Regions from separate parts of the Embleya sp. NPDC001921 genome, predicted to be linked through region 2. Evidence: riboswitches for the same ligand, from Rfam matches in the RefSeq annotation. Region 2 holds a riboswitch; each other region holds the start of a gene.
What was found. Region 2 has a riboswitch for cobalamin ahead of ACWCPW_RS12070 (CoA-acylating methylmalonate-semialdehyde dehydrogenase). Riboswitches for the same ligand answer to the same signal wherever they lie in the genome.

Region 1: another riboswitch for cobalamin. It lies ahead of ACWCPW_RS06305 (cob(I)yrinic acid a,c-diamide adenosyltransferase); the one in region 2 lies ahead of ACWCPW_RS12070 (CoA-acylating methylmalonate-semialdehyde dehydrogenase).
Region 3: another riboswitch for cobalamin. It lies ahead of metE (5-methyltetrahydropteroyltriglutamate--homocysteine S-methyltransferase); the one in region 2 lies ahead of ACWCPW_RS12070 (CoA-acylating methylmalonate-semialdehyde dehydrogenase).
Region 4: another riboswitch for cobalamin. It lies ahead of ACWCPW_RS04245 (prenyltransferase/squalene oxidase repeat-containing protein); the one in region 2 lies ahead of ACWCPW_RS12070 (CoA-acylating methylmalonate-semialdehyde dehydrogenase).

Annotation. Positions count from the first base shown of each region.
Region 1 covers NZ_JBSFEO010000004.1:215,320-222,886, reverse strand. Annotated here, with positions in the region: gene ACWCPW_RS06320 (phosphotransferase) at 1-684, shown strand, start outside; gene ACWCPW_RS06315 (hypothetical protein) at 773-1,714, opposite strand; gene ACWCPW_RS06310 ((2Fe-2S)-binding protein) at 2,081-2,896, opposite strand; gene ACWCPW_RS06305 (cob(I)yrinic acid a,c-diamide adenosyltransferase) at 2,872-3,465, opposite strand; cobalamin riboswitch at 3,524-3,649, opposite strand; gene ACWCPW_RS06300 (Ig-like domain-containing protein) at 3,985-4,824, shown strand; gene ACWCPW_RS06295 (DUF5708 family protein) at 5,000-5,194, opposite strand; gene ACWCPW_RS06290 (ABC transporter ATP-binding protein) at 5,466-6,299, shown strand; gene ACWCPW_RS06285 (FtsX-like permease family protein) at 6,299-7,567, shown strand, end outside.
Region 2 covers NZ_JBSFEO010000008.1:147,464-155,030, reverse strand. Annotated here, with positions in the region: gene ACWCPW_RS12110 (CPBP family intramembrane glutamic endopeptidase) at 202-876, shown strand; gene ACWCPW_RS12105 (hypothetical protein) at 1,004-1,600, shown strand; gene ACWCPW_RS12100 (GNAT family N-acetyltransferase) at 1,867-2,205, shown strand; gene ACWCPW_RS12095 (hypothetical protein) at 2,330-2,647, shown strand; gene ACWCPW_RS12090 (iron chaperone) at 2,720-3,172, opposite strand; gene ACWCPW_RS12085 (hypothetical protein) at 3,492-3,836, shown strand; gene ACWCPW_RS12080 (DUF1330 domain-containing protein) at 3,912-4,259, opposite strand; gene ACWCPW_RS12075 (hypothetical protein) at 4,336-4,527, opposite strand; cobalamin riboswitch at 4,743-4,912, shown strand; gene ACWCPW_RS12070 (CoA-acylating methylmalonate-semialdehyde dehydrogenase) at 5,115-6,614, shown strand; gene ACWCPW_RS12065 (acyl-CoA dehydrogenase family protein) at 6,619-7,567, shown strand, end outside.
Region 3 covers NZ_JBSFEO010000003.1:170,281-177,847, reverse strand. Annotated here, with positions in the region: gene metE (5-methyltetrahydropteroyltriglutamate--homocysteine S-methyltransferase) at 1-1,027, opposite strand, end outside; cobalamin riboswitch at 1,184-1,404, opposite strand; gene ACWCPW_RS04235 (flagellar hook-length control protein FliK) at 1,625-2,158, opposite strand; gene ACWCPW_RS04230 (signal peptidase I) at 2,650-3,021, opposite strand; gene ACWCPW_RS04225 (low temperature requirement protein A) at 3,064-4,383, opposite strand; gene ACWCPW_RS04220 (IPT/TIG domain-containing protein) at 4,875-6,875, opposite strand; gene ACWCPW_RS04215 (GNAT family N-acetyltransferase) at 7,163-7,567, opposite strand, start outside.
Region 4 covers NZ_JBSFEO010000003.1:178,004-185,570, reverse strand. Annotated here, with positions in the region: gene ACWCPW_RS04265 (ECF transporter S component) at 1-532, opposite strand, end outside; gene ACWCPW_RS04260 (ABC transporter ATP-binding protein) at 529-2,229, opposite strand; gene ACWCPW_RS04255 (CbiQ family ECF transporter T component) at 2,226-3,494, opposite strand; gene ACWCPW_RS04250 (hypothetical protein) at 3,458-4,510, opposite strand; gene ACWCPW_RS04245 (prenyltransferase/squalene oxidase repeat-containing protein) at 4,507-6,003, opposite strand; cobalamin riboswitch at 6,105-6,241, opposite strand; gene metE (5-methyltetrahydropteroyltriglutamate--homocysteine S-methyltransferase) at 6,426-7,567, opposite strand, start outside.

The DNA of each region.
Region 1 (7,567 bases), on a different contig from region 2:
AGCCGTAGGGACGCGGTGCTCAAGCTCGCGACACCGGACGGCACGGCGGCGGCCAATCCGCGCTACTGGGCCCGGGAGGTCGAGGCGTACGAGAGCGGCTTCGCGCACACCGTCTACGCCGACTTCGGGCTGACCGCGCCGCGGCGGCTGCGCGCGGATCCGCGCGGGGACGGGTCGGTCGCACTGTGGCTGGACTTCGTGCGCGGGCGGTCCGGGTCCACGTGGGACCTCGACCGGTGGGCCGATTTCGCCCGGCGGCTCGGCGCCGCGCAGGCCGTGCCCCGACCGGCCGGACCGTCCTGGCTGTTCGAGCGCCCGCCCCCGGTCGGACCGCTGGCCGCTCGGACCGCCGAACTGCCGTACGTGCCTTGCCACCTGAACCTGCGGCCGGTGAACCTGATCGCGCGGGAGGAGGACGTCGTGCTGCTCGACTGGTCGCACGCGGGCTATGGGCTGCCGGGTGAGGACCTGAGCGGATTGATCCTGGCGCACGCGGCCGAGCCCGAGCTGGCCGCGACGCTGGACGCCACGCTGCCGGCCGAGTACGCGCGGGGCGCGGAACGGGCCGAGGCGGACGTACGGGTCGCGATCGCGGCGACGGCGCCCGCGAAGTACGGACCCGGTGCGGACGCGCCGACCCGGCGGATGTTGCGGAGGTGGACCGAGGACGCGGTGGGCCGTTGAGCCGCGTTTCCGGCCGCGCCCGGAGCACCGACCCGAGGGTCGGCGCGGCCGGGGTGACGGGTGCGGCCGGGCGGTCGGCGCGCTCGATTCAGCGGCGCGACCTGCGGATCGCCCAGATCAGGACGAGCACGGTCACGACCGCGGCGGCAGCGGCCGGCACCGGGCGCCGGCGGATCTCCGCCGAGCCGGTGAGGGTCGCGTGCCGGAGCGGATCCGGGGTGTGGTCGAAGAGTTGGTTGCCGGCGGTGTGTCCGACCTCGACGGTGCGGTCCTTGGCGTGTCCGACCCGGTCCCCGGCCACCTCGCGGGCCTGCCCGGCCTTGTGTACGGCCGCCTCCTTGAGCTCCTCGGCGCGGTGACCGGCCGACTGCTTGAGCTCCTCGGCGCGATGTCCGGCGGCTTCCTTGAGCTCTCCGGCCCGGTGCTCGACGGCTTCCTTGGCCTGCTCGGCGCGGTGTCCGGCCGCCTCGATGAGCTCTTCGGTGCGGTGGCCGACCGCCTCCTTGGCCTTCGCGGTCTTGTGCCGGGCGGTCTCCTTGACCTGCTCGACCCGCTGCCGGGCGGCGTCCTTGGCGTGCTCGGTTCGGTCCTGGACGGCGTCCTTGGCCTGCTCGGCCCGGTCCCGGGCGGCCTTCCTCGCCTGCCCGGCCCCCTCCCGCGCGGCGTCCTTGGCCTGCCCGGCCCGGTCGCGGACGGTGTCCGCGGCCTGCTCGGCGCCTTCGCCGGTCGCCGCTTCGAGCCGTTCGGCCCGGCGTCGGGCCCGCTCCTGGGCGCGGCCGGCTCCTCGGCCGACCTGCTCGGCGGCCTCGCCGACCTTGCGGTGCACCGTCTCGGGCGGCTCGACCTGGGTCAACTCCTCCACCGCGTGATCCAGTTGCTCACGTTTGCGGCTCAGCGTCGGCTCCTGTTGCGGGAGTGCGCTCTGCGTGGGTGGTTCGACGGCGGGGGGAAGCACGGTCGGGAACGCGGCGACCTCATCGGGATCGCGCGACGCGGACCTGCCGCCGGAGTCTCGGCCTGGGGTACTCATCGGTGCGTACTCCTCTTCACGGTCTCGATGTCCTCGCGTCACCGCCGAGGACCGCGCCTGGCGCCTGCCCTGCGGGCGCCCGGTCATGCGTCCTCGGCGGGCCTTCGACGGCCGGGGCCGTCTCCCCGATCCTGCCGGGGGCGCAGACCCGGCAGGACCGAGGACACGGCCCCGGCGGTCGGGTTCGTCGATGCCGGATTCGGTGTCTCGTGGCCGAGGCTAGAAACAATCGAGCCGAGAATCCGGGAATGTCACCCGGATGCGCGGCTCGGCGTGTCCGATCGGTTCACCCGCTCGGCCGCTCCGCGCGGGATCCGACAGGCGGGTCCCGGCCCCGGAGCGAACCGAGCGGGCAGGCCGGGATGCTCAGCCCGCGCCGCCCCGGCCCGATCCCGACGACCCGATCCGGGTCCGGGCCGGCCGCGGCGGCTTGTCGTGGAAGACGCAGTCGCCGCATGTACCGCCCCCGGGGATCCGGTAGTACAGGCAGCACGTGGTGCGGCGGAACGCGCCGAGCGCACCGTGCAGGCCGGTTCCGCGCAACCGGCCGGCGGCCAACAGGCCGTCGGCGAACATGCTTGTGGCCGCGACGAGTTCCGGCTCTGCCGGAGCCAGGTGCCGGTGCAACACGCGGGCCGCGCCGACCAGGGCAGACGCGGCGTTGCCCCACAGCAGCCGCTCGGCGACCGGCACCACCGCGCGAGTCGCCCCGGCGAGCGGCACCAGATGCCGAAGCAGCACCGCGTCGTGCAGCCGCGCGATCCCCGAGCGGTCGTCCGGCACCGGCACCGGCGCCGGATCGGGCGCCCACACCTCGACCGGCCCGGTGTCCGGGAAGCGCCAGTACGTCCGGGCCGGATCCAGGTCGGGCACCACCCGGCCGAGCACCGCCGCACCCAGTGCCACCGACCACAGCCGCGAGGCCACGCCCAGATACAGGATCGACGCGGCGACACGCGGTTCCTCGGTCCGCAGCCGGCCCCGTACGTGCTCCACCCGGGCCGCCAAAGCGGCGGGCGTGGCCGGGTCGTACAACTCGGCCAACGGCCGAAAGCCCGCGTCGTCGGTGATCGGCCCGGTCCGCAGCTCGAAGTAGGGCCCCACGTCGGCGAGCCGGCGCAATGGCCCGCCGACGTCGAACCGCGACCGCGCGCCGGTCAGCGGCTGTCGCCCGGACGCCACAGCACATCACCCGCACCGCCGGCGTCGGCCCGCCGGGCGAGGACGAACAGCAGGTCGGACAACCGGTTGAGGTAGCGCGCGGTGAGCGGGTTGACGGTCGCGGGCCCGTCCGCGGCCGCCCGCTCGTCCGCCTCGATCAGCGCCCAGGTCGAGCGCTCGGCGCGGCGGGCCGAGGTGCGGGCCACGTGCAGCAGGGCCGCGGCCGGGCTGCCGCCGGGCAGTACGAACGAACGCAGCGTGGCGAGTTCCGCGTTGAACGCGTCGCAGTGCTCCTCCAGCCGGGCCACGTCCGCCTCGGTGATCCGCAGCCGGGTGTCCCCCTCGGCGATCGGCGCGCACAGGTCCGCGCCGACGTCGAACAGGTCGTGTTGCAGTTGCGCCAACACCGCGCGCGTCCGCGGTTCCGGGTCGCCGAGCGCGAGCACGACCCCGATCGCCGCGTTGGTCTCGTCCGTGTCGGCGTACGCCGCCAACCTCGGATCGGTCTTGCGCGTCCGGGAGTTGTCGCCCAGCGCGGTCGTGCCGGCATCGCCGGTACGGGTGTGGATCCGGCTCAAAACCAAGGACATGGTCGGCACCGGCCTCTCTCGGGGAAATCCGCCCCGGTGGGTGAGGTGGCGACGACGTGAGTCTCCTGGCTCTCGGATCATCGCTCCTCCCGGCCTTCCGACCCCGTCTCGGGGCCGTGGCCGGTTCGGGAGTCGCTCCCCGATCACAGTGGCGGGACCGCGCCGGATTCACACCGGCTTCCTCGTACCGCCGTCGCCTTGCGCCTCCCACCATGACACGCGCGACGGGCCCGGTCCACCGTCGGATCCGGGCCACGCGTGCGGGTGAAGCTTGCCGCCGGTCCGCGTGCCGAGCCCCGGACCGGCGCGGGCGAAGCCCAGGATCGGATTCCGAGAGCGGCTCCCTCGGCCGGCGTCGGCTCCGGCCGGTATCGGCGCCGAAGGGTGTCGGCGGGCACCGGAGGGTGCCGGTGAGTCGATCCGAGATCCGGCCGTGCCGGGAAATCAGTGCCGGAGGTATGCGTGTCCACGGTGTCCGGAACACCTGAACCAGCCGGTCCGACGCGTCGGGTGGGTCGGGTGCGTCGAGCGGGCGTGCTCCTGGGTTGTTGCGTCTCGCTGTTCGCAGCCGGGTCGGGGCATCCCGCCGCCTGCGCGAGGTGGTTCGGCGCCGAAGGAAGGCATCTCGCCGCCTCCGTCCGGCACTTCGATGCGGGCTCGACGCGACCGACCCCATCCGCGGCGGTCTTCGGCGGCGGGTCGGGACACGACACCCCATCCGCCGAACCCCTCGGCGCGGGAACGGGAGGCCCCACCCCATCCGCCGCGCTGCTGGACGCCGGCGCCGGGCGCCCTGTCGGGTCCGGCCACCGGTTCCGGCCGAGGGGCGAGCCCGAGGCGATCCTGCCGCCCGTCCCGCGTGCCGTCGCCGATCGGGTGGGCACGCGCGCCGGGGAGTCGGTGGACGTCCCGGTCCTGGCCGGCGACTCCGGCGAAGGGCTGGTCGTGCTGTCGTACACCAATCCCGAACACGGCCTGGTGCTCCAGCCGGACGAGCGGGGCGAGCCGGATTCGGTGCTCCGCTATACGCCGGGGCCGGGCTTCACCGGACGCGACAGTTTTCGCTACACGATCGTCGACCGGCTCGGCCGCGAGGCCACCGCGAGCGTACGCGTCGACGTGGCGGCCGGCCCGGGCGCGGCCGGCCGGCCGGTCGAGACCCGGGCGGGCAAGCTCGGCGTCCATCGCGGCATCGACGAACTCCGCGCACCCTCGGCCGCGTCGGCGGCGCGTCCGCACGCCGGGATCGATCCGGGCGGCGGGCCGCTGCTCGTGGCCTTCCTCGGCTCGGCCCTGCTGGGGGCGGGTGTCCTGGCCTTCTTCGCCTACCGTCGGCCGGGCCGGCGGCGGCGCGGCTGAGCGGTCCCGGGTCGGGTCGGTCGGCTGCTCCGCGGATCCTCGGCCCGATCGGCAGTTCCGGGGTTCCTCGGCGCCGATCGACCTTCCGCGGTTCTTCACCCCGATCGGCCCTTCCGCGGCTCGTCGCCCGGATCGGCCCTTCCGGGCTTCCCCGACGCGGCCGGTGTCGCCCCGATCAGCCCTGCCGGGCCTCCTGGGTGAGCTGGTAGAGCCCGTACAGCAGCTCGGCGATGCCGACGATCAGCAGCACGACGCCGATCTTCCCGAGCGCGACCACCGGTGTGTCCACGTCGTCCGCGAAAAGCTTCAGGGCTCCGCCGACCACCGCGCTCAACAGGCCGGCCGTCAACGAACCGCGTGCCTTCGCCACGGTCTTCCTCCTCCACTCGACCTGCGGGTACGGCTACGAGGCTAGGTCCGGGCCCGGGGCCGGCACGCCCTCCGAGGGGACGAACCGGCGTACACACTTCGGCCTAGCTCGCGCCCGGGTTCGCCGCGGCCGGCGGTTTCGGCGGCCCGCGGGAATGGGGGACAGCCCCACCCCCGCGGGGCGGCCAGCCCCATGGGCACGCCCGTTTCACGCTCCTAGCGTGGAGCCGGTGCCGTGAACGGGGAGCGGCCGCAACGGCGGAGGGACGAACGTGAGCGGGCGACCGACACGGGCAGGTCACACGATCCGGGACGAGCGGGAGGGTGCCGGGGCGCCTGCCGTCCGGCTCGACGCGGTGCGCAAGGTGTACGGCAGGGGCTCGGCCTCGGTCGCCGCCCTCGACGGGGTCACCCTCGCCTTCGGACACGGCTCGTTCACCGCCGTGATGGGTCCGTCCGGCTCCGGCAAGAGCACCTTCCTGCACTGCGCGGCCGGCCTGGATCGCCCCACGTCGGGCACGGTCGCGGTGGCCGGCCGGGACCTCGCCGAGCTGAACGAGAACGCGCTGACCAGGCTCCGCCGGGAGCGGATCGGTTTCGTCTTCCAGGCGTTCAACCTGCTGCCCACCCTCACGGTGGAGCAGAACATCACGCTGCCGCTGCGGTTCGCGGGCAAGCGCGCCGACCGCCGGCGGATCGCCGAGGTGATCGCGCGCGTCGGCCTGACCGAGCGCGCCCGGCACCGGCCGCACGAGCTGTCCGGCGGCCAGCAACAGCGGGTGGCGATCGCTCGCGCGCTGGCCGTGCGCCCCGCCGTGCTGTTCGCGGACGAGCCGACCGGCGCGTTGGACACCCGGACGGCGGCCGAGGTGCTGGGACTGCTCCGGGAGTCCGTGCGGACCGACGGCCAGACCATCGTGATGGTCACCCACGACCCGATCGCCGCGTCCTTCGCCGACCACGTGGTCTTCCTCGCCGACGGCCGGATCGCCGACCGGCTGGACGCGCCGACCGTGGACGCGATCGCCGAACGCATGACCCACCTGGGCGCGTTCGCGCAGGCCCCGCTCCCGGGTGGGCGGCCGGCGTTCGGCGGGATCCACTGATGTGGGGGCTCGCGCTGCGCACGCTGCGCTTTCGGGCCGGTGGCTTCGTCGCCACCTTCGTCGCGCTGTGCTTGGGCGCGACGGTGGTGATGGCCTGCGGCGGGCTGCTCGAGACCGGGGTACGCAACAACGCGCCGCCGCAACGCCTGGCCCAGGCCTCGTTGTTGGTGATCGGCGATCCCACCTTCACCGGCCCGCGCGACGGATCCGGGGACCGGGAGCGGGACTTCGCCCTGGCCGAGCGGGTGCCGTTGGACGCGCGGCTCGTGGATCGGGTGCGGGGCCTGGAGGGTGTGCGCGCGGCGGTCGGCGAACGCACCTTCGAGGCCGCGCTGACCGGCGCCGGCGGCAGTCGCGAGGCGCAGGGGCACGCTTGGGAGTCGGCGGCGCTGACGCCGTACGCGCTCACCCGAGGAGCCGCGCCGGTCGGGCCGGACGAGGTGGTCCTGGATGCCGCGCTCGCGCGCCGCGCGGGCGTCGCCGTGGGCGATCGGGTCGAGATCGCCGCACACGGCGGCTCGGCCGCGTACCGGGTCACCGGCATCGCGCAGCCGGCGCGTACCGTCCCGCAAGCGACCATGTTCTTCGCGGCGGCCGAGGCGGAGCGGCTCACGGCACCCGCGGGCACCATCGCCGACATCGCGATCGTGGCCGAGCCTGGCGCCGATCTCGGCGCGCTGCGCGAGCGGGTCGCCGGCGCGCTGAACGAGGACCGGGCCAGGATCCTCGCCGGTGACGATCGCGGCGCGGTCGAGCACCCCGAGATCCTGGCGGACAAGTCCGATCTGATCTCGCTGGCGGGCGTCTTCGGCGGCCTGGCGGTCGCGGTCGCGGTGTTCGTGGTGGCCGGCACCATCGGGCTGTCCGTACAGCAGCGCCGCCGCGAGTTCGCGTTGATGCGCGCGATCGGCGCGACGCCGCGTCAGTTGCGCCGGATGTTGCTCGGCGAGACGTTCCTGGTGACCGTGCTCGCGGCGGGCGTCGCGTGGTTCACCGGGCCCGCCGCCGGTCGGGTGCTCTTCGACCGGTTGGTGGCGTCCGGCATGGTCGCCGAGACGGTGCGGTTCCGGCAGGGCTGGATACCCGCGGTCGCGGCGGCGGGCGCGGTGCTGCTGACCGCACTCGTCGGCGGATTCATCGGCGCGCGGCGCACGGTGTCCGCGAAGCCGACCGAGGCGCTCGCGGAATCCGCGTTCCGGCAGCGCTGGTTCAACTGGTTCCGATTCGTGGTCGCGCTGATCGCGCTGGCCGGCACCATCGCGCTGGGC
Region 2 (7,567 bases):
AGCGTGGACCGGCACGCTCGGGGCATGACAACCTCGCCTGGCTCGACCCCTAACTACCCTGACGCAAACGGGAGTTCAACCACGTCGCCAGCGTCCCCCGGGGGCGGCACGCACCGCACTGCCGGTACCGCCTCCCCGCCCGCGCTCCCCCAGTACTCCATCGCCGCGGTCCTCACGATCTGGGCGGCGGCCGTCGTCCCGATGGCGCTGCTCGCCTGGGTGGCGGCCCCGATGGTCGCCGGCGACGACGCCTCGAAGGGGCGGTTCGCCACGGTCTTGATCGTCGCCCTGACCTGTGGCCTCATCTGGCAGGGAATCCTCGTGCTGGCCCTGGTCGCCCGCGAACAGGCGAGCCTGCGTTGGTCGGTGCTGCGCGACGCGTTGTGGTTGCGGGCCCCTTCGGACCACCGGGGTCGGCGAGGAGGCGGACTGTGGTGGTGGGTGGCGGTGTTCGCGCTCGGCTTCCTGCTGGTGCAGTTCGTCCCCACCGGCCTGTCCGAGCCGTCCGACCGTAGCCTCGGCGCATTCCTGGAATCGACCGAAGGGCAGGACTACGTCAGCGGCGCGTGGGGATGGCTGGCACTGGTCGCCGTCATGATGACCTTCAACAGCGTGCTGGGCGAGGAACTCCTTTTCCGTGGCCTGCTGTTGCCGCGCATGCGCGGGTCCTTCGGCCGGCACGACTGGTGGGTGAACGGTCTGCTCACCGGCCTGTACCACGTGCACCAACCGTGGTCCATGCCCGGCGCGGCGGTGGCCGGCTGCCTGTTCGCCTACCCGAGCAAACGATTTCGCAGCGCGTGGATGGGAATCGCGATCCACTCGATCCAGAACGTCGTCCTGATCGTCCTCATCCTCGCCCTGGTCGTGCGCTGAACCGATCCCCACCGGTGCCCGCGATCCCCGCACGCACCGGACACCCGGCGTCGCGTCGGCGGCCCACGCACCCCCGGGGCCGCTTCGACGCCCGCCGGACGTCCGGGTCGACGTCGACGTGCCGCTCGTGCGTCCGGCGCCGTCGACCGCGTCCCGCCGGACCAGGAGAACCGCGTTCCTGCCGACCTGCGGCCTGCTCCCCCGGGCGATCGTGAAGACGGTCCGGACGCTCGGAGGCGTCGCGCTCGGCGTCACCGGAGAACGCCGGCAGGCATCGAACTCCGGCGAATCCCGGGCGGCGCGAGCACTCGCCGCCGCGGGCGTCGACGCGACCGTATCGGCCGCGGGACTGGCGTTCTTCCTGATCGCCGGACTGATGTACCTGTGGGGGCAACGGTTTCCGCGCCGGATACCGTATCTCGCCGGGCGCCGCGTCGCTCGCCTGATCCCGGCGGCGCCGACCGCGTTCGGGCTCGCCCTGTACGGCGTGTTCCTGTCGGTGTACGCCCCGCTCGCCGCACTCGGCGCCGTCCCCGCCCCCGATCCGGACCCGGCGCCGGGCGGCACCCGGTCCGGCACCCTGTGGCTGGTCGCCTTCGGCGCGTCGGCGTTCGGCGGCCCGGGCTTCGCCCTGCTGATCGCCGCCCGCTCCCACGCCGCCCGCACATGCCCCACGCGCGCGTCCCCCTCCGGGCAGCCCGAGGCGCCCCTGCCCACTGCGTGACGGGTGGACCGCCGTACGTGTCGCCCCGTAGGGAGCGAGGAGGCGCGGGGGCGGCGCGGGCTTCCGTGCGCTTCCGGTGCGTCGCAGTGCGTCGCGGTGCGCTGCGGTCCGCCGCCGGCACGCTGACAGTATGGACTCGTGAACGCAGAGAACCTCGCCGCATTCGTCGTACGCCGCGCCCGGGAGTCGGACTCCGACACGTTGGTCGGGATCGACGCGGTCGCGATCGAAGGGGACGTCGCGCGCCGGGCGAGCATCCGAAAGTGGTGCCGGCAGGGCCTGGCGGTCGTGGCGGAGGACGCGTCCGGCGCCTGCTCGGCTACTGCGTCGTCGAGTACACGTTCTTCGAACAGGGCTTCGTCACGATGTTGATGGTCGCCCCGTCGGCGCGCGAACGAGGCGTCGGGCATCGGTTGTTGGACGCCGTGGCCGCCTCGTGCGCGACGCCGAAGCTGTTCACCTCGACCAACGTCTCGAACCAGCCGATGCAGCGGCTGCTCCAACGGGCCGGATGGAGCCCGGTCGGCCTGGTCCACGGCCTCGACGAGGGTGACCCCGAGTTGTTCTACCTCCACCGACCGCAGGCCGAGCAGACGTGCTCGTGACCCGTACTTCCGGGCGCATCGCACGAGTTCATCCGATGGACACATAGTGTGTCCGATCGAACTCGTAACGCGACACGCGCGTTTCCGTGTGCCGAACGGCGTGCGACGGACCACACTGGCACCCATGAAGGATCACGAGGGCTCGGCGATCGTGGTCCTGCCCAGCGGACGGCGAATCGGCGTCCACGCGATCGTGGACGCGGACGAAGAGCGCTTGTACGACCCCGGGCCGGACGCGACACCGATCGGCTGGACCGCGACGCTGAGCCCCAGAAGCCCGGCGTCCCGCACAGACCTGCACGAGATCTATCGGGCCGGCCACGGAAGGTTGTGCCTCCCCTGTGGCACACGCGAGAACTTCCTGGTGGTCGGCATCCGCATCGGGGCCGGCCAGGGCGATCGGGTCGACATCCAGGGCACGGGCGCCCCCCCGAGCGAGTGACACGGCCGTCGCCGACACCGAGAACAGGCCGGCCGAGGCCGCGGCACCGGTCGCCCGTTCCGCGGACGGGGTTCAGCTCACCGCGCGCTTCACGAGCTCGGCGATCCGCGCCTCCACCTCTGTTGTCACCTCGATCAGCGCGAACCCGGCCGCCCACATGGGGCCGTCGTCCAGCTTCGCCAGGTCGCTGAACCCGAGCGTCGCGTAGCGCGCCTTGAACTTCTCCGCGCTCTGGAAGAAACAGACGACCTTGCCGTCCAGCGCGTAGGCGGGCATCCCGTACCAGAGCTTCGGCGCGAGCACCGGGGCGTTGGCCGTGATGACGGCGTGCACGCGCTCGGCCATGACCCGGTCCGAGTCCTGCATCTCGGCGATCTTCGCGAGTACGTCCCGCTCCGCCTCCGCCGCCTTGTCCGCGCGCGAACCGCGGCGCGCGGCGGCCTTCCCCTCCTTGGCGTGCTCCTTCATCGCGGCCCGCTCCTCGGCCGTGAAACCCTCGTACGTGCCGCTGTCGTCGTTGCCCATGACAGACCTCCCCCGTCGATGATCATGCTGTGAACGATCTTGAAATGGGACCTTATCCCGGCGCCACGGCAGCGACCAGTACCTATCGCGCGGACGGGCCGGGGTGTCCCCGGGGCTGCCGTTCGCCCGCGACGTCGTCCGGGCGTCGGCGCCGACCGAAGGCCCGTCGGCGGTACGGCCCGTGCCGGCCGAGGGTCTTCGCGGGGTCGCGCTCCCATTCGGCTCGACTCGTCGTCGACCTTTGAGCTCGACGCCGCGAACGGCACGGTTCGGGTGGCACGGCGCGGGTGGGTTGTCGTGGTGTCGTAGGCTCCGGGACATGCACAGCAGCCCGACGGAGCACGCACGCTGCCTTTACGGAGACGAGTACCGACCCACGCCGCCGTGCGACCTCGAACACCGGGAGTCCTCCTTCGTCGAGGAGCTGACCTTCGCCGACGCGGATTCGATTCTCGCCATGTTGCGCGAGTTGTCCCCACACCTGGTCGACGGCCGCCTGCCGGTCTGGATCCGCAACCTGTCCTACCGGCTCGTGCTCCTGCAACGACCGGACGAGCCCGCGCTGATGCGCGAGGCCGCCGAGAACCTGTGGCTGCACGGACCGGACTGGGACGACATCGCCGCGGACCTGACCAGGGCGGCGGACGCTCTGGGCTCGGGCTGAACCCGGGCCGAACCCGGGCCGAACCCTGGCTGAACCCGGGCCGAGCCCTGGCTGAACCCGGGCCGAGCCCGAGCGCTACTCGGCGCGAAGGGCCTCGCGCAGCGCCTGTACGGCGCCGCTCGGGTCGTAGCCCTCGGGCACGCCCTCGATCAGGATGATGTCGCCCTCGATGTGCCGCGAGCGCAGCGGCGCGATCATCCGGTACGCGGGCGAATCCCACCAGGCCCGCGCCTCGGCGATCCCGGGAAAGCCGATCATCACGACGTTCCCGACCCAACCCCCCTCCAATACCTCGTGCTGCGTGACGTGCACGAGGTAGCGGCCGCCGTACGGCGCGAAGGTGCCGGGGAGTTGCTCGATGTAGTCGGCGATCTCGGGGTGCGGGGCGGCGTCCCGCAGGTTGGCGATGACGTACGCGGGCATGTCTTAACCTCTCGGTCGATCGGGTCCACCGGACGAATTGGCGTTGCCTCGGGTCCGCTGCCGGGCCGACGGGTCGTCAGGCGGCCCGGGCGGCATGGGCGTTCGGGTTCAGGGCGACGCGGACCCGGGAAGGGGAGAGCACCGCCCGGACCCGCGGTATGCGGGCACGCGTCGACCGGTTCCGGGCCGCGGCGGCCGGCGCGTCACAGGCCTTCCAGCCGGCCGGGTAGTTCTCGACGGCAGCGGTGTAGTCGATGGCGCCGCTCATGGCGTCCGTCCTTCCCGGGTCGATCCGCCGGGCGTACCCGACGGGTTCCAGTGCTTTGACCTGCGCGGTTCCTGTCGTGCTTTCCGCAGGTCAAAACGTTACGGACGAACAACCGACCCGGAATCAGTCACGCATCAGTACTCGGACGAAGGTGGTCACCCACGCGATCAAGCCCGATCACCGCTGGACTTAGTAGGACGTCCGACTATATCGTCTTGAACTACAAGGTCCGCGGTGCAGGGAAGTCGGTGTGAATCCGGCACGGTCCCGCCACTGTGACCGGGGAGTGCGCTGCCGAGGCACCACGCCACTGGCGAAAGCCGGGAAGGCGGGCGGCGTATGTCGATCCGGAAGTCAGGATACCGGCCGCGGGTATATCCGTGTTGTCCACGAGGATGGAGCAAACACGCATGACGCCGGTCTGCGCACTCGCCCCGGACGATCTTGCGAACGTCGAGGTCGTCGGGCTCGCCTGACCACCCGCACGTGCCACCCGACCTCGGCAACCCCGCGCCCCGAAGCGGCGGTTGCCGTGGTCGGGTCATTGCCCCGCCTCCGGACCGCACCTGACGAGAGACAGGTCGTTCATGGTCCGCGAGCTTTCCCACTTCATCGGCGGCAGGCACGTCCACGGCGCGTCCGGCGCGTTCGGCGACGTGTACGACCCCAACACCGGACGCGTGCAGGCGCGCGTTCCGCTGGCCGACCGTGCCGACACGCTGGCGGCGATCGCCGATGCCGAGCAGGCACAACCGGCGTGGGCCGCCTGGAACCCCCAAAAGCGCGCCCGGGTGTTGTCCCGATTCCTGCAACTGGTCGAGCCCGAACGCGATTCGCTGGCCGAGCTGCTGTCGGCCGAGCACGGCAAGACCATCGCCGACGCCCACGGCGACCTGCAACGCGGCCTGGAGGTGGTGGAGTTCGCCGTCGGTATCCCGCACCTGCTCAAGGGCGAGTTCACCGACAACGCGGGTACCGGTATCGACGTGCACTCGCTGCGCCAGCCGCTCGGTGTGGTCGCCGGCATCACCCCGTTCAACTTCCCCGCGATGATCCCGCTGTGGAAGATCGCCCCCGCCATCGCGTGCGGCAACGCGTTCGTCCTCAAGCCGTCCGAGCGCGACCCTTCGGTGCCGCTGCGCCTGGCCGAGCTCTTCCTCGAGGCGGGGCTGCCGCCGGGTGTGCTGAACGTGGTCAACGGCGGCAAGGAGTCGGTCGACACGCTGCTGGAGGACCCGCGCGTCCAGGCGCTGGGCTTCGTCGGCTCGACCGCGATCGCCGAGTACGTGTACACCTCGGCCACCGCGCGCGGCAAGCGTGCCCAGTGCTTCGGCGGCGCCAAGAACCATCTGATCGTGATGCCGGACGCGGACCTCGACCAGGTCGTCGAAGCCCTGATCGGCGCCGGATACGGTTCCGCGGGCGAGCGCTGCATGGCGATCTCCGTGGCGGTTCCGGTCGGCGCGGAGACCGCGGACGCGCTGGTGGCCAAGCTCGTCGAGCGCATCGCCACGCTGCGGGTGGGCCCCTCCCACGACCGCGACGCCGACTTCGGCCCGTTGGTGGGTCGGGACGCGCTCGCTCGGGTCCACGACTACCTGGACATCGGCGTGCGAGAGGGCGCGAAGCTGCTCGTCGACGGCCGTGACGTGCGCGTCCCCGGCCACGAGGACGGCTACTTCGTCGGCGCGTCCCTGTTCGACCACGTCACGCCCTCGATGCGGGTGTACCGCGAGGAGATCTTCGGTCCGGTCCTGTCGGTGCTGCGCGCGGCCGACTACGAGGACGCGCTGCGACTGGCGAGCGAGCACGAGTACGGCAACGGCGTGGCGATCTTCACCCGCGACGGCGACACCGCCCGCGACTTCGGTCGCCGGGTGAACACCGGCATGGTCGGCGTCAACGTGCCGATCCCGGTGCCGGTGGCCTATCACACGTTCGGCGGGTGGAAGCGGTCCGGATTCGGCGACCTCAACCAGCACGGACCCGACTCGATCCGCTTCTACACCCGGACCAAGACGATCACCTCGCGCTGGTTCTCCGGTGCACGCGAGTCCGCGAGTTTCACCATCCCCACGATGGGCTGACCCGATGACGACCCTCACCGAGGATCAGCACGCGATCGTCGAGACGACGCGGGACTTCGCCCGCGAGCACCTGGCCCCGCAGGCGATCGAGTGGGACCGCACCAAGCACTTCCCGGTCGATGTCCTGCGCAAGGGCGCCGACCTCGGGCTCGGCGGCATCAACGTCCGTGAGGACGCGGGCGGTTCGGGTCTGAGCCGACTCGACGCCGTGCTGATCTACGAGGCGTTGGCCGGCGGCTGCCCGAGCATCGCCGCCTACTACTCCATCCACAACATGGTCGCCTGGATGATCGACCGCCACGGCACCCCCGAACAGCGCCACAGGTGGCTCCCGGACCTGTGCGCGATGCGCGGTCTGGCCAGCTACTGCCTGACCGAACCGGGCGCGGGGTCCGACGCCGCCGCGCTGCGCACGCGCGCGGTGCGCGACGGGGACGACTATGTCCTGCACGGGGTGAAGCAGTTCATCTCCGGCGCCGGGTCCTCGGCGGTGTACGCGGTGATGGCGCGCACCGGCGGGGACGGCGCCGACGGGATCTCCGCGTTCGTCGTGGAGGCCGACTCCCCCGGGCTGTCCTTCGGCGCGAACGAGTTGAAGATGGGCTGGAACGCCCAGCCCACCCGCCAGGTGGTCCTGGACGGCGTGCGCGTGCCGGTCTCCCACCGGCTGGGCGCCGAGGGCGACGGCTTCCGCATGGCGATGGGCGGCCTCGACGGCGGCCGGATCGGTATCGCCGCCTGCTCGCTGGGCGGCGCTCGGGCGGCCCTGGACGCCGCCGTGGCCCATCTCACCGATCGGGAGGCATTCGGCGCCAAGCTGATCGACGCCCAGGCATTGCGGTTCGAACTCGCGGACATGGCGACCGAGTTGGAAGCCGCACGCACGCTGGTACGGCACGCGGCGTCCTGCCTGGACCAGGGCGATCCCACCGCGCCGCAACTGTGCGCGATGG
Region 3 (7,567 bases), on a different contig from region 2:
CCAGGGGCACGTGCAGCAGGGAGCAGGACGCGGCCACGTCGACGCGCTCGGCCAGGCCCAGCAGGGTGCCCAGGGTGGCCAGCGACCTGCCGAGGTCGTTGATCCACACGTTGCGCCCGTCGACGACGCCGGCGACCAGGCGCTTGCCGGGCAGTCCGCCGACGGCGGCCAGGGCGTCCAGGTTGGCGAACGCGGCTCCGGTGAAGTCGAGGGCGAGCCCTTCGATCGGCGCCTTGGCCAGGATCGGCAACGCCTCGCCGAGACGGTCGAAGTACGAGGCGACCAGCAGCCTGGGCCGGTCGGTGAGCGCGCCGAGGTCGCGGTAGGCACGTGCGATGGCGTTGAGTTCGGCGAAGCTGCGGTCCTGGACCAGCGCGGGTTCGTCCAGTTGCACCCACTCGGCACCGGCCGCGCGCAGATCGGCGAGCACCTCGGCGTACACCGGCAACAGTCGGTCCAACAGGGTCAGCGGCTGGAAGTCGGCCGCGACCCCGGGCGCGGGCTTGGCGAGCAGGAGGTAGGTGATCGGGCCGACCAGTACGGGACGCGCGGTCAGGCCCTGTGCGACGGCCTCCTCGAACTCGGCGACCTGCTTGACGGAGTTCGCGGAGAACACGGTGTCGGGGCCGAGTTCGGGGACCAGGTAGTGGTAGTTCGTGTCGAACCACTTGGTCATCTCCAGCGGCGCCACCTCCTGGGTGCCGCGGGCCATCGCGAAGTAGCCGTCCAGGGCGTCGACTTCGACGGCCGCACGGTGGCGGGGCGGGATCGCGCCGACCATCACGGTGGTGTCCAGGACGTGGTCGTACAGCGAGAAGTCGCCGGTGGGCACCTCGTGCACGCCGGCATCGGCGAGCCGACCGCGGTTGGCGCGGCGCAGTTCGGCGGCGGTGTCGCGAAGCCCGTCGGCGGTGACCCGACCGGCCCAGTAGCCCTCGATGGCCTTCTTCAACTCCCGGCGCGGGCCCTGTCGGGGGTAGCCGTACACGGTGGCGCGGGTTGCCGCGGCTGCGGACTTGGTGGTCACGGAACTCTCCTTCGCGAGTTGTCTCCGGAATCCCGGGACGGATCGAGGGCGCGAAGGGTTGGCAAGCCGCGGGGCCGTTTCGGCGCTGTCGCGCACGTGTGCCACCGGGTTGTCCGCCGACCCGCCCACGAGGTCACCGAGATCACCGCGCGCCTCATCGGCGCACGGGCAGTGGCAGGTCTTCGGACTCGTGGGCGCGTCCACCGAAAGGGCGGACTCCTACTGGCCGTCGCTTCCCGGGCCCGATTCGGGCCCAGTGCTGTTGACGGCGGTCGTTCCCACTCACCGCTGCGGGGCAGTCCCGGATTCACACCGGGTTCCCTCTTGCGACGCGCCTGCCTGGCGGGCAGGGCGAACCGACTGCGTCCGTCAGCTTAGCCGGCGACGGGCGGCTCCGGGACGCGAGTCCACTCGGTGGACGGTGAAAGGACGTACGCGAGACGCGGATGCCGGCGCCTGCGCCGATCGGGCAGGCGTGCGCGGTCCGTTCGCGGCGTTCGTCCCGACCGGGTCAAGCGCGGCGGCGGTGACCCGGCGGAACGAGCATGGTTGCGGAGCCGAGGACGGGATCGCTTCGGATCCGACGTCGGGCCGGCGCTACGGGCGGGTGGGGGCCACGCGCGGGGGCGGGTTGGTGGTGGAGGTCTTGTCCTTGGAGAAGGACCAGCCCTCGAAGCTGCCCAGCGGGGGCTTGCGGTTGGTCGCGCCCCACGAGCTGTAGGTCCAGGTGCCGTTGTTCGGCGCGTGCCAGTACGACCAATACGCGGACGCCGGCGGGGTGTTGACGCAGGGCTCGGTGTCCGTGCCGGGCTTGCCCTCGATCCGGCAGATGAATGCCTCGCCCCACCGGTTCGTGCCCTGGATCCGGAAGCCGGCGTTCTTGAGCGCGGCCAGACCGGTGGCCTGATCGCCGGGCGCGCAGCGGGTGAGCGTGGCGCCGCCGAGTTCCTGGAAGTCGACGATCACGGTCACCCCGTTGGCGTCCGGGCAGACGCCGGCGGAGCCCTTGGTGGGGTCGATGGCGTAGGCGGCGGGTGCGCTCACGGTGATCTGGGCGGTAGCGGGCAGCAGGAGCAGGGCGAGTGCCCCGACCAACCGGCCTATTCGAGCCTTGTTCCCCACAGATTTCACGTGCGGATTCCCTTCGTGCGACGGGCGTCGGCACGAGCGGCGGAACCGATGCCGACCGGGCCGAGCGATGTTCCTCACAGGACCGCCGACCCCCGGCATCGCGCCGACGGGACACCGCCGGACGTGAAATCCGGGCTTCAGCGTGCAGTCCACGACCGCTGGAGCCTTCATCTCGTTCGAACCCAGGCATTCCGACTCGCGGCGGCCTGTCGGCCACCGCCTACGGTTGCGGGTCAGCGCCGGATTTCGACCGGCTTCCCCTGGATTGCGAACTATGCGGTTATGTCGCCGACCCGGACGGAGTCGGCTTGCGGAGCGTATGAGATGAGCTGCCCGTCGTACAACGGGTCACCCGAGCAATCCGCGGTGCCGTTCGTCACCGCCCGGGAGGCGCCGCCCGGGGAGGCACCGCCCGGGAGGCCGGCCGACACGGTGGTCGGCGCGGTGGGGGCCGCGGAGGCGGGCCGCGATGGCGGCGCTCGCGCCGCCGCTCAGGTGGGTTCGCCCACCCGATACCCCGGCACGGACGGCCACCGCACCGTGAGCACCACCGACTCCTCCTCGGCCGCCCAGGAGTGGTCGACCCCGCGACCCCACACCACGTAGTCGCCCTGCTTCGCCAACAACACGCTGCGGCCCGGCAGTTCGACCCGGAACCGGCCGCTGATCAGGATCAGCAGCGCGGTCCGCGCCTCACCGGTCACCCACTCGGCGCGTGCGTCGCCGGGCGGGTGCACGCCCCACTTGATCTCCACCGCCTCGCTGTGCCGGGGATCGCCGACGTCCTTGAAATGGCCGAGCAGCCAACCCCGGTCCAGCGCCGCGTCCGGGCCCGCGTTGCCCACGTACACGCTGTCGTTCATGGCCGGGGACGCTAGCAGAGCAGGCTCCCCGGCCATGAGGGGTCAGGCAGCCGCGGTCACCTGCCGCGCGTCCGGCTCCTCCGCCGCGCGGACCTGACGGAGGTGGTCGGACACGGTCATGAGCGCGAGGAGCACCGTGGTGACCGCGAGTACCGCCCAGCCCGTGCTCGCGACGGAGGCGACGAGTGGCACCGCCACCACCGCGGTGACGATGCGTCCCTCGACCGGGCCGGTGGCCAGCACGTAGCGGTGCCACGCGTGACCCACCAGGAAGGTGGCCACGCCGGTGCCCAGCCACCAGCGGTTCGTGTCGGTGCCCAGGTGGTGGATGGCGTCCGAGATGCCCGCCGCGATCAGCACGATGCCCGCGATCATCACCGCGTGGGCCAGGCCGAACGCCACATAGCCGAGCATCTGTCGGCGCTCGACCGATGCCTCCGACATGGCGCGCACGGTGCGCTCGTCGTCGCTGCCGAAGTAGGACCACCAGATGCCGGTCGCGACCGCGATGCCGAGCAGGATGCCCCCCGCGAGCTTCCAGTCGACCGGCCGACCACCGGCGCCGATGCCGACGGCCACGACCGATTCGCCGAGCACGATCAGGATGATCAGACCGTGCCGCTCGACGAAGTGATGCGGTTCGACCACGAAGCCGCGGACCCGACCGATCACCATCGACAGGTACAGCACCGCCACGGCGGCCGCCCAGCACACCCAGGTGCCGGCGTCCGGCAGGTGTGGCGCGACCAGGATCAGCAGGCCGCCCGCCGCGTTGAACGGCGCGAGGCGCAAGATCCCGGAGCGGGCCGAGGGTTCGGACGCGGTCAGGAACAGCGCGACGTGCATCCCGACGGCGACCAGGAACGCGAGGCCGAACGCCCAGCCGTCCGGGTCGAACGCGTACGGAAGGTCCAGGCCCATCACGAAGAACGAGGTCATCGTGAGCGCCAGCAGCAACCGAACCACCGTCGCGTCGGGGCGGACCGCGTTGGTCAACCAACTGAACGCGCCGAACATCCACCACATCGCCGCCAGCGGCAACATGCCCTGGAGCAGCCCGGTCCAGCCCGGGTGCGACTCCACCTGGTGGGTGGCCTGGGTGAGCACGAAGACGAAGACGAGGTCGAAGAACAACTCGATCGGGGTCACGCCGGTGGGCCGCTCGTTCTCGGCCGGCGTTTCGCTCGGGTCGTGCGGGAGTTCGAGGGGAATCTCGTAGCCGAGGTCGAGGTCGGATTCGGGTCCGGGCGTGGCCGCGGGTTCGGGTGCGGATCCGGCCGGCGGCGTCTTCGCGGATGTGGGCGGCGCCGGTATCGAGGCGTCGATCCGATCGGGTTCACGGGGTGTCGAGGAAGGGCTCATGCGTTCGCTTTCGTGTGTCCCGGGGTGCGCCCATCGGGGGCCGAGGCGCGGCACCGAAGTGCGGTCCGACCGGGATGCGACCCGGTCCGGAGTGGTCGCGCGCGTGCGCGGGCCCATCATCATCGCGACTTCCGCTTCGGCACAGGGGGGTTCCGTCGCGTTCGCGATCGGCGTAGCCCGGGCACACGCCGCGGCGGGCCGGTAGTCCGGCCCGCCGCAGATCCCCTGTCTACCCGTCGGAGGCGGTTCGGGGCAGTGGCTCGCGTGTTCCGGCTACCCGGCACCGACGGCGGCCCGCGTATATCGGCTGTCTCGGGCCGGCGCCCGCTCGCGCGTCCGGGGCGTCGCGCCCCGCACCTGGCGCACGCGGTCCGGTCGCCCGAAACCGCGCGGACCCGGTCGCCCCCCAGCCCGCGCGGACGGTCGCCCCCGCCGCGCGGACAGGTCGCCCCCGGGCCCGCGCGGTCCGGTCGCCCGGGGGCGAGGCCGGCTCAGGAGCAGAAGATGAGCAACGACGTGATCGCGGTGCACGAGGCCGAGGAGCTGTTGTTCGCCGGGTTGGGATCGTTGGGCGTGCTCGCCACCCGGCTCGCGGTGACCTCGTACTCGGCGCCCAGGCTGAGCAGGGCGACCGGTGCGCTGAAGTGCCGGGTGGTCGCCGCGTTCCCGGCCAGCGGCCCTACCGTGCAGGTCACCGTGCGGTTGGCCACCGAGCAGTCCGGTGACGTGACGGTCATCGGGACCGGCAGCGGCGCCGTGACGGTGGCCGAACCGAGCGCGTCGGGGCCCCTGTTGGTGATGGTGACCGTGTAGTCGATGCGCGCGTTGAACAACGACGGCACGCCGGTGGCCCGGAGGGTCACCGCCACATCGGCCGCGCTCGCGATGTAGGTGTACCGGTCGCCGGGGCCGGTCGCGCTGGTTCCGCCGGCGGTGCTCACCTGGACGTCCACCTGACCGGCCGGGCCGGGCGGCGCGGTCGCCGTGCACGTGGTCGCGGTGCAGGACACCGAGCCGGCGGGCCGGCCGGGGCCGAAGGTGACGCCGGTCGCGCCCGCGAGGTTGGTGCCGGTGATGGTGACCACGGTGCCGCCGGCCGCGGGGCCGGAGCCGGGGCTGACCGAGGTGACCGTCGGGGCGGCCAGGTAGGTGAAGCGGTCCGCGGGCGTGGTCGCGCTGGTGCCGCCCGGGCCGGTCACGGTGACGTCCACGGTGCCGGGTGTGCCGGGCGGCGCGGTGGTGGTGATGGTGGTGTCGTCGACGACGGTGTAGGAGGGGGCGGGGGTCGCGCCGAACGCGACGGTGGTGGTGCCGGTGAATCCGGTCCCGGTGACGGTCACCGCGGTGCCGCCGGCCGCGGGGCCGGAGCCGGGGGTCACCGAGGTGATGGTGCGCGGGTGCGGGACGCCGACGACGACGATGCCGTACGGGGTGTTCCCGACCGGGATGGTGGCCACCACGGTGTCGGACGCGGTGTCGATCACCGACACGTCCCCGGACACGGCGTTGGTGGTGTACACGAATCCGCCCGCGACGTGCAGCGTGAGGTTGGCCGGATAGCTGCCCACCGCCACGCTGTCGATCACCGTGTTCGTGGTCAGGTCGACCACCTTGACGGCGGCCGGGAACGCGGAGACGTAGGCCCTGGTCCCGGCCGCGTTCACCGCGACGTTGCTGCCCTCCGCGATCGGGACGGTGGCGGCGAGCGCGCCGCCGGCGGTCAGGTCGAGGACCCACAGACCGGATTGGTCGTCCACGGCGTACAGGCGCCTGCCGTCGGGGCTGAGCGCGGCACCGTCCGGCGAACCGCCGAGTGCGATGGTCGCGCCGACGGTGGCGGTCGCGGTGTCGATCACCGAGACGTTGTGGCCGGCGTTGTTGACGGCGTACACGTGCGCGCCGTCCGGGGCCACCAGTACGGCGATCGGGCCGGTGCCGACCGCGATGGTGGCGATGGGGGTATTGGTCGCGATGTCCACGACCAGAACGGAGTTGTCCTGGGCGACGTACAGGCGGGTGTCGGTCGGGTCGACGGCCATCGCGAACGGCGCGCCGGCGGTGGCGATGGTGCCGGTGACGGTGTCGGTGGCGGTGTCGATCACGGAGACGCCGGCCGCGCCGAAGTTGGCCACGTAGACCCGGGTGCCCGCGTGGTTGGCGGCGAGCCCGTAGGGACCGCTGCCCACCGGGATGGTCGCCGTCGTGGTGTTGTTCGCGGTGTCGATCACGGACACCGTGTTCGAGCCCGAGTTGGCGACGTAGGCGGACACGCCGGGACGGGCGGCGGAGGCGGGAGCGGCCTGGGCGACCAGGCCGGCGAGGAGCAGGGCCGCGGCGGCGATCAGGGCGATCGGCCCGCGCGGGTTGGGGCCTCGGCGGGGGCCGTACGGGTGGCGCGTTCGGCGCGGGTGGCGCTGGTCGGGTGCCTCGGCTGACCGGCGGCGGCGCCGGCGGTTGGGTTCGTGGCCGTGGAGCGCGGAACGGAGCGACATCGGGATCCCCTCCCTGAAGATGGACCACACCCGGCCGTCTCCATCGGGGCACGTCGATCCCCGCCCCGTACGACCCTCGGGCCCCCACCCGAATCGAGACGGCCGCGAATCACGGATCGCGATTCGTCGGTGCATCGCCGGAAACGTACCGGGAGAGCGGGTGGCCGTGTGACCGAAATGGCCAAATGACGGCGATGGGGCGGGAGTTGGTGTAGATGCGGGGCGGGGGTGCTCGACCGGCGGCCATTCGTCGGTGTGAAAGCGGGGCGGGGGTCTTCGACCGGCGGCTATTCGGGGGCCGAGAAGACCATGCGGACCTCGGTGGTGCGATAGCCGGCCCGGCGGAAGGCGGCGGCCATCGGGGCGTTCGTCGTGTCGGTGGTGGCGGTGATCAGTTCGGCGCCTCGGGCGGCGTGCAGGCGGGTGATCTCGGTGAGCAGGTCGGCGACGTAGCCGCGGCCGCGCAACTCGGGGACGACGCCCAGGTATCCGACGTTGGGGTGGTAGGGCGTCGCGGACGGGATGGCCAGGCCGACCAGGGTGCCGTCGGCGGTGTGTGCCAGGCGCCACCACTCGCGCCGGCCCGGGCAGCCGAGGTAGAAGTCCATCTCCTGGCGGGCGACGACCTCCGGGCCGTGCGCGGCCAAGCCCTTGCGCGTCTCCGCGTCCAGGCTGCCCTCGGCGATCCGCCT
Region 4 (7,567 bases), on a different contig from region 2:
CCAGCATCACGATCTCGCGCCTGCCGCGCACGCGTTGCGGCAGCAGCCCCGCACCGAGGCCGACCCACGCCGAGGCGAGCATCTGGAAGGGCAACCAGGGCCCGACCCCGGCGGTCAACAGGGCCGACGCGAACAAGGACGTACAGCCGAGCACGAAGCCGAAACCGGGCCCGAACACCCGCCCGGCCAGCACGAGCATGAAGAACACCGTCTCGATGCCCGCGGTGCCGGCCCCCAGCGGGCGCAGCGCCGCGTTGATCGCGGACAGCACGCCGAGCATGGCCAGCGCCTTGGAGTCGAGACCACCGCTGGTCATCTCGGCCAGCACCACCGCGACCACGAACGGCAGGGTGACCGCGAAGATCAGCGGCGCGTCGCCCGAGTGCGCGGCCGATTCCGGGGAGGGTGCGGCGAACAGCGGCCACAGGAACATCGCCAGGCCCGCGATCGAGGCGATGGTGAGCACGATCGCGGTGCGCGGGGTGATCCGGATGGCGTTGCCGCGCTTGGTCGGGGTCGGTGCGATCGTCATCCGGTCGTCTCCCGGTCCGCGGCGCAGGCACGAATCTCGCGTGGAGCGGGCCCGGACTCCCGCGGGACGGGCCGCGAACGCGCGGTGTCGTCGTCGGCCAAGGCGTCACCGACCGCGGCGACGGTCAGCCACTCCGCGGGCGCGAGGATCTTGGCCACCTGTGGCGCGAACGCCGGTGAGGACACCACGACCTCGGCGGTCGGACCGTCCGCGACGATGTCGCCCTCGGCCATCACCACCACCCGGTCGGCGACCTGGGCGACGAATTCGACGTCGTGTGTGGCGAGCACGATCGCCCGTCCGGCGTCCGCGAGTTCGCGCACGACGTGGACGAAGCGTCGTTTGGCGTGGTAGTCGAGACCCCGGGTGGGCTCGTCCAGCAGCACGACCTGTGGTGCGGCGACGAGTTGGATGGCCAGGACGAGCGCGAGGCGCTGCCCCTCGGAGACGTCGCGCGGGTGCAGGGCGCCGTCGATGTCGGGCGCGATGCGGTCCAGCAACGCCCGGCACGCGCCGGCCTCGGCGCCGGATTCGCGGTCGGCCTCGGCGCATTCCGCGTCGACGGTCTCCAGGTAGAGCAGGTCGCCGGGGGTTTGCGGGACCAGGCCGACCAGGGCGCGGGCGCGCTGCGGGGCGGCCTTGCCCGGGTCGTCGCCCGCGACGTCCACCGTGCCGCCCTGGCGGGGTCCGGAGCCCTGGAGGGCCCACAGCAGCGAGGACTTGCCGGAGCCGTTGCGGCCCATCAACGCGGTCACCTGCCCGGGGAGCAGGTCCAGATCCAGGCCGCGGACCGCGATCACGTCGCCGTAGCGCACGATGATCCGGCGCGCCGTCAACAACGACGCCGACGAGTCGGCGGGCGGACGCGGCCGCGGCGGCGTACGGCCGGCCAGGCGGGCGCGCAGCGGCGCGGCCAGGCGGCGGGCGTCGCGCACCGACAGCGGCAGGGGTGACCAACCGGCGAGCCGACCGAGTTCGACCACCGGTGGGGCGATGTCGCAGGTTTCCAGGATGTCGGCGGGCGGGCCGTCGCGGACCGTGCGGTCGCCGGGCAGGTGCACGAGTCGGTCGGCGTACTGCACCACACGCTCCATCCGGTGCTCGGCGACGATCGCGGTGATGCCCAGGTCGTGGACCAGCCGGGTGATCGCGGCGAGTACGTCCTCGGCGGCGGTCGGGTCCAGCGCGGAGGTGGGCTCGTCCAGCACCAGCACGCGCGGGTGCGCGGTGAGCACCGAGCCGATCGCGACGCGTTGCTGTTGGCCGCCGGAGAGGGTGCGCAGCGGGCGATGGCGTAGTTCGGCGATGCCCAGCAGGTCCAGGGTCTCCTCGACACGCTTGCGCATGACCGGCGAGGGGATGGCCAACTGCTCCATGCCGTAGGCGAGTTCCTCCTCCACCGTATCGGTGACGAAGCCCGCGAGGGGGTCCTGCCCGACCACGCCGACCAGGTGCGCGAACTCGCGCGGTGGCCGGGAGCGGGTCTCGATGCCGTCGACCAGCACGCTGCCGCGCAGGGTGCCGCCGGTGAAGTGTGGGACCAGACCGTTGATCGCGCCCAGGAGGGTGGACTTGCCGGCCCCGGTGCGGCCGACGACCAGGCACAACTCCCCTTCGGGAATGCTCAGTTCGACGTCGCGCAGCGCGGGTTCGGGTGCGTCGGCGTAGGTGATGGTGACGTCGCGGAATTCGATCACCGGACGGACTTCTCCCTGATGGTGGTGCCGGCGTCGGCCGGGCCCGGGGTCGGTGTGCGGTCCGTCGTCTCCGGCCGGGGCACGGTGTCGCCGAGCCGGGGCACGGTGAGCGGGGGCGGCGGTGCCAGCCACGCGGGCAGCGCGCCCACGACCAGCGCGAGCACCGGCAGCGGGGCCAGCTCGGGCCACGCGAGCGGGCTCAGCGACGGATAGAGGTTCCCGGCGTCGATCCGGCTGGTCAGGTAGAGCAGCGCGCCGGTGCCCAACCCGCACGCGGCGACCGCGAATTCGGCGAACCGCCAGCGGTCCGGCAGGTAGACGCTGCGGTTGATCCGCCGGCCGGTGAGCACGAAGCCGATGCCGGCGACCGCGATCCCGCCGGGCAGCATGGTCGCGCCCAGATAGCGCGGGGTGCTGCCGTCGAGCAGCGCGTACACCCCCACGCAGACGCCGATCAGTCCCACCAGGGTCAAGACGCCGGTGAGCAGCCGGATGGCCCGGGGCAGGTGCCGGTTGCGGCCGTACCCGCGCGAGTCCATCGCGGCGGCGAGCGCGAGCGACCGGTCCAGCGCGTCCTGGAGCACCGGGATCGCGATCGAGCGCAGCGCCCGCATGCCTTTCTGCGCGCCGCCGCGCAGCCGGCGGGCCCGGCGGACCCGATGCACGCTCTCGATCAGTTGCGGTGCCACCGACAACGCGACCACCACGGCCGCGCCCACCTCGTACAGTGCCGCGGGCACCGCCTTGAGCATGCGCTTCGGGCTCGCGAGCGCGTTCGCCGCGCCCAGGCACACGATCATCGTGGCCAGCCGCAGTCCGTCGTAGAACCCGCCCAGCACGTGCTCCAGAGCCACCGGGCCGAACAGGTGGATGCCCGCCGCCCACGCGGGCAACGGGATCTCCGGGAGGTCGACGAGCACATGGCCGCTCGCGGCCCCCGCGCCGAACACGATCCGGAACAACACGCGCATCACGATGATGAACAGGCCCAGGAACAGGTACATGCGAAAGGCGAGCGCCCACGGCGCGTCGCCGCGTCGGTTGGCGACGACGAATCCGGCCACGGCCAGGATCAGCGCCAGCAGCAGCGGATTGGTGGTGCGACTGGCGGCGGTGGCCAGGCCCAGGGCCCACAACCACCACGCGCCGGGATGCACGGTGCGCGGCAACCGGCCGCCGCCGCGCCCAAACGCTGCGGCATAGGGCCGGTGCCCCGCCCGGGGCGTGCTCAACTCGACCCGTCGGCGCGCGTACGTCGACGCCACGTGGTGAACCCGGCCGCCGCGCAGATCGCCACGAGCAGGGCTGTCCCGGCGATGGTCGTGGGCGGGATCCCGTCGCGCTTCCCGGTCGCCGACTCCTCGCCACCGGTCCAGGTCTGACCCTGTGGAGTGATGCCGGAGGGTTGAGTGGAGGGGCCCGGTGAACCCGGATCGGTGGAGGCGCTCGCGGACGTCTCGGCCGCGGCGGAGGCCGAGGGTGCCGCGGACTCGGTGGGCTGCTCCGATTCCATCGGGTTGCCGGCTACGCCCGGCCCCGGCGCGAGGGGGTCGGTGCCCGAGGTGCCCGAGGTTCCCGAAGTCGTGGTCGTCGAACCCGCCGACGTCGTCCCCGTCGTGCCCGACGCGCCCCCGCCGGAGCCGGCGCGGCCTCCGCTTCCGGCCGCGGTCGTGCCGCCGCCCGATCCGCCGTCGGCCGGCGGCGGTTGCGGGTTGTTCGTCGCGGGCGGATTCGGCGGCGTGGGAGTCGCCGGGCGAACCGGTGCCACGCGCGGGGGCGGGTTGGTGGTCTCGGTCTTGTTCTTGGCGAACGACCAACCCTCGAAGCTGCCCGGCGGCGGCTTGCGGTTCATCACGCCCCACTGGCTGTACGTCCACGAACCGCCGTTGGGCGAGTGCCAGTACGACCAGTAGGCGCTCGCCGGCGGCGTGTCGATGCACGGCTCGGAGTTGGCGCCGGGCTTGCCCTCGACCCGGCAGATGAAGGCCTCGCCCCAGCGGGCCACACCGGTGATCTCGATGCCCGCGTTCTTGAGCGCGGTGTGGCCGGTGGCCTGGTCCCCGCGGGCGCAGCGCACGATGGTCGTGCCGCCCAGTTCCTGGAAGTCGATCACCACCGTCACACCGTTCGCGTCCGGGCAGTAGCCGGGGGTGCCCTTGGCGGTGTCGACCGCGTGCGCGGTCGGCGCGGCGAGTGTCGATTGGGCGCCGGCCGACAGCACGAGCAGGGCGAGCGCGGCGACCAGGCGGGCAGTTCGGCCGCCGCGTCCCGGGCGCCTCATGTGTGCTTTCCGTTCTTGCGCCGCGCGCCGGCGCGGACGGCGAGGCCGGTGCCGACCAGTCCGAGGGAGAGCATGAGCAGTCCGCCGACCTGGGCGCCGGTCCTGGCGAGGCTGCCGCCGCCCTTCGTGGTGCCGCCGCCGCCCGAGCTGCTCGTGCCGCCCGAGACCGAGCCGCCGTTACCGGCGCCGGTCGTGGTCGTCGCGGACGCGGTGATCGACGCGCTCGCGGTCCGGGTGAGCGAGGTGGTGGGTGTGGCGGACGTCGACGCGGACGGCGTTTGGGACCCGGTGTGAGTGGCCGAGCCGGTGGGCCTGGGGGTGCCGGAGTCGGTCGGCCCCGGCGAGGTCGTGACGGTGCCGGTCGGCTCGGTGGGCGCCTTGCCGAGGTCACCCAGCGGGACATCGGCCAGCACGAGCAGGGCCTGCGGGGTCGCGCGGCGCCACTGGTCGCGCTGGAAGTCCGGGATGCCCTCGGTCCGGGCCGAGGTGAGGGCTTCCGCGTTGTAGGCGATCGTGCCGACGTCCTCGGTCGCGGCGCCCGCGTTGCCGGCGGTGATCTGGTGCTTGGCCACCCACGCGGCGGCCTTGTCTGCCTCGGCCGGGTAGCCGGCCGCGTGCAGGGCCTGGCCGGCCAGGCCGGTGCTGTTCGTGTTCGATGCCGCGGTGGGTCCGGAGCCGCCGAACGAACCGTCCTCGCGCTGCTTGGACTTGAGCCAATCCGCGCCCTTCTGGGCCGCGGCCGCGGCACCGACCGACTTGCTCTCGGCCGCGGCGGAGAGCAGCGCCTGTACGGCCATACCGGTGGAGTCCGGGTCGAGCACGGTGGTGGGCGTGTCCTGGCAGGTCGCGCCGGTGCTGCCCAACTGGCCCGGATACAACCGGAATCCGCCGCTCGGGCACTGCTGCTTGAGCAGGAAGTCCACCGCGCTTTGCGGCACTCCGCCGCTGCGGGCCAGGCCCAGCACGGCCAGCGACTGCGCGAACGCGTTGCTCGAGTCGGGACTGCCGGTGAGCTTGTCCCGGATCCGACCCGTGTCGTCGCCGGCGTCCGCCCCGGCGATCAGGTCGAGCGTCTCGGCGCGCATGTCCAGGCCGCCGAACCCGGTCGGATCGCGGTCGGCGACCACGGCGGCGAAGAGCACCTTCGCGGTGGCGCCGGCGATCCGCGAGCCGGGCATGCCCCACTCCTCGGCGCTGTTGTACTTGCGGATGTTGGCGGCCACCGCGTCCCCCGCGGCCTTGAGCGCGGTGGGCTGCGAGCGAGTGGCGGCCAACGCCATCATCGTGTCGATGGTCAGGCCCCAGTCGGAGCCGGCGAACCCCGGTATGCCGCCGTCGACCAGTTCCCCGGCCTGCCATTTCGCCGCCGCCGCGGCGTTGTCGGCGTGCGGGTTCGCGGCGTCGGCCGACGCGGAGAAGACGGGGGAGGCCGCGACCAGGACCGCGCCGCAGACCGCGACGGCGCCGGTGTTTCTCACGGTGAGCCAGGACATCGATGGGACCCTTCCGAGACCAACGCGTCCCGGGAGCCGACCGATGCCGGGCATCGGTCGGGCGTCCGGGCCTCAGCGTGTAGTCCACGACAGCTGGAGCCTTCAATTCGTACGCACCCAGGCATTCCGACTCGCGGCGGCCTGTCGGCCACCGCCTACGGTTGCGGGTCAGCGCCGGATTTCGACCGGCTTCCCCTGGGTTTCGAACTATGAAGTTGAGGGTGCCGACACACGCCGGCGTGTGGAGCATACGGAGCATTCCGACTGTCGGACAACAGCACGGGCGGGCGGTCGACGGTGCCGTTCGTCACCAACCGTGGTCCCGTGGTGGACGATCGCGCGCCGTTCGGGCGCGCGTGCCGGCCGCGACGCCCCGGGCCGCCGGGGCGGGGCGTGCCTGCCCCCGCCCCGGCGGCCCCGACTCAGGACGCGGTGTCGGGGAGCGTCGCCCGTACCTCGCGCGCCGCCGCCACCAGGTTCTCCAGCGAGGCGCGGACCTCGGGCCAACCGCGGGTCTTGAGGCCGCAGTCGGGGTTGACCCACAGCCGTTCGGCGGGGATCGCGGTCAACCCCTCGCGCAGCAGACCGGTCACCTCCTCCGCACTCGGGACGCGCGGGGAGTGGATGTCGTACACGCCGGGACCGGCCTCGCGCGGGTAGCCGTGGGCGGCGAGTTCCCGGGCGACCTGCATGTGCGAACGGGCGGCCTCCAGGCTGATCACGTCGGCGTCGAGGTCCTCGATCGCCTGCACGATGTCGCCGAACTCGGCGTAGCACATGTGCGTGTGGATCTGGGTGGCCGCACGCACGCCGGAGGTGGTCAACCGGAACGACTCGGTGGCCCAGGCCAGGTATTCGGCGTGGTCCGCGGCACGCAGCGGCAACGTCTCGCGCAGCGCTGGTTCGTCCACCTGGATGATCGAACCACCGGCGGCCTCGAGGTCGTCGACCTCGTCGCGCAGTGCCAGGGCGACCTGCCGGGCGGTGACGGCGGGCGGCTGATCGTCGCGGACGAAGGACCACGCGAGCATCGTGACGGGGCCGGTGAGCATGCCCTTGACGGGGCGGTCGGACAACGACTGGGCGAACGAGGTCCAGCGCACGGTCATCGGCTCGGGACGGGAGATGTCGCCGGCCAGGATCGGCGGGCGCACGTACCGGGTGCCGTACGACTGGACCCAGCCGTGCCGGGTGGCCACGTATCCGGTGAGCTGTTCGGCGAAGTACTGCACCATGTCGTTGCGTTCGGCCTCGCCGTGCACCAGGACGTCGATCCCGGCCCTCTCCTGGAAGGAGATCACGTCGCGGATCTCGCTCTCGACACGTTCCTCGTAGCCCACGTCGTCGATGCGTCCGGCGCGCAGATCGGCGCGGGCGGTGCGCAGTTCGCCGGTCTGCGGGAAGGAGCCGATGGTGGTCGTGGGCAGCAACGGCAGCCCCAGGTGCGCGCGTTGGGTCGCGGCGCGCTCGGCGTAGGGCAGGCTGCGCCGGCCGTCCGCGTCGGTGACCGCGGCGGCGCGGGCGCGTACGGCGGGATCGTGGGTCAGCGCGGAGGCCTTGCGCG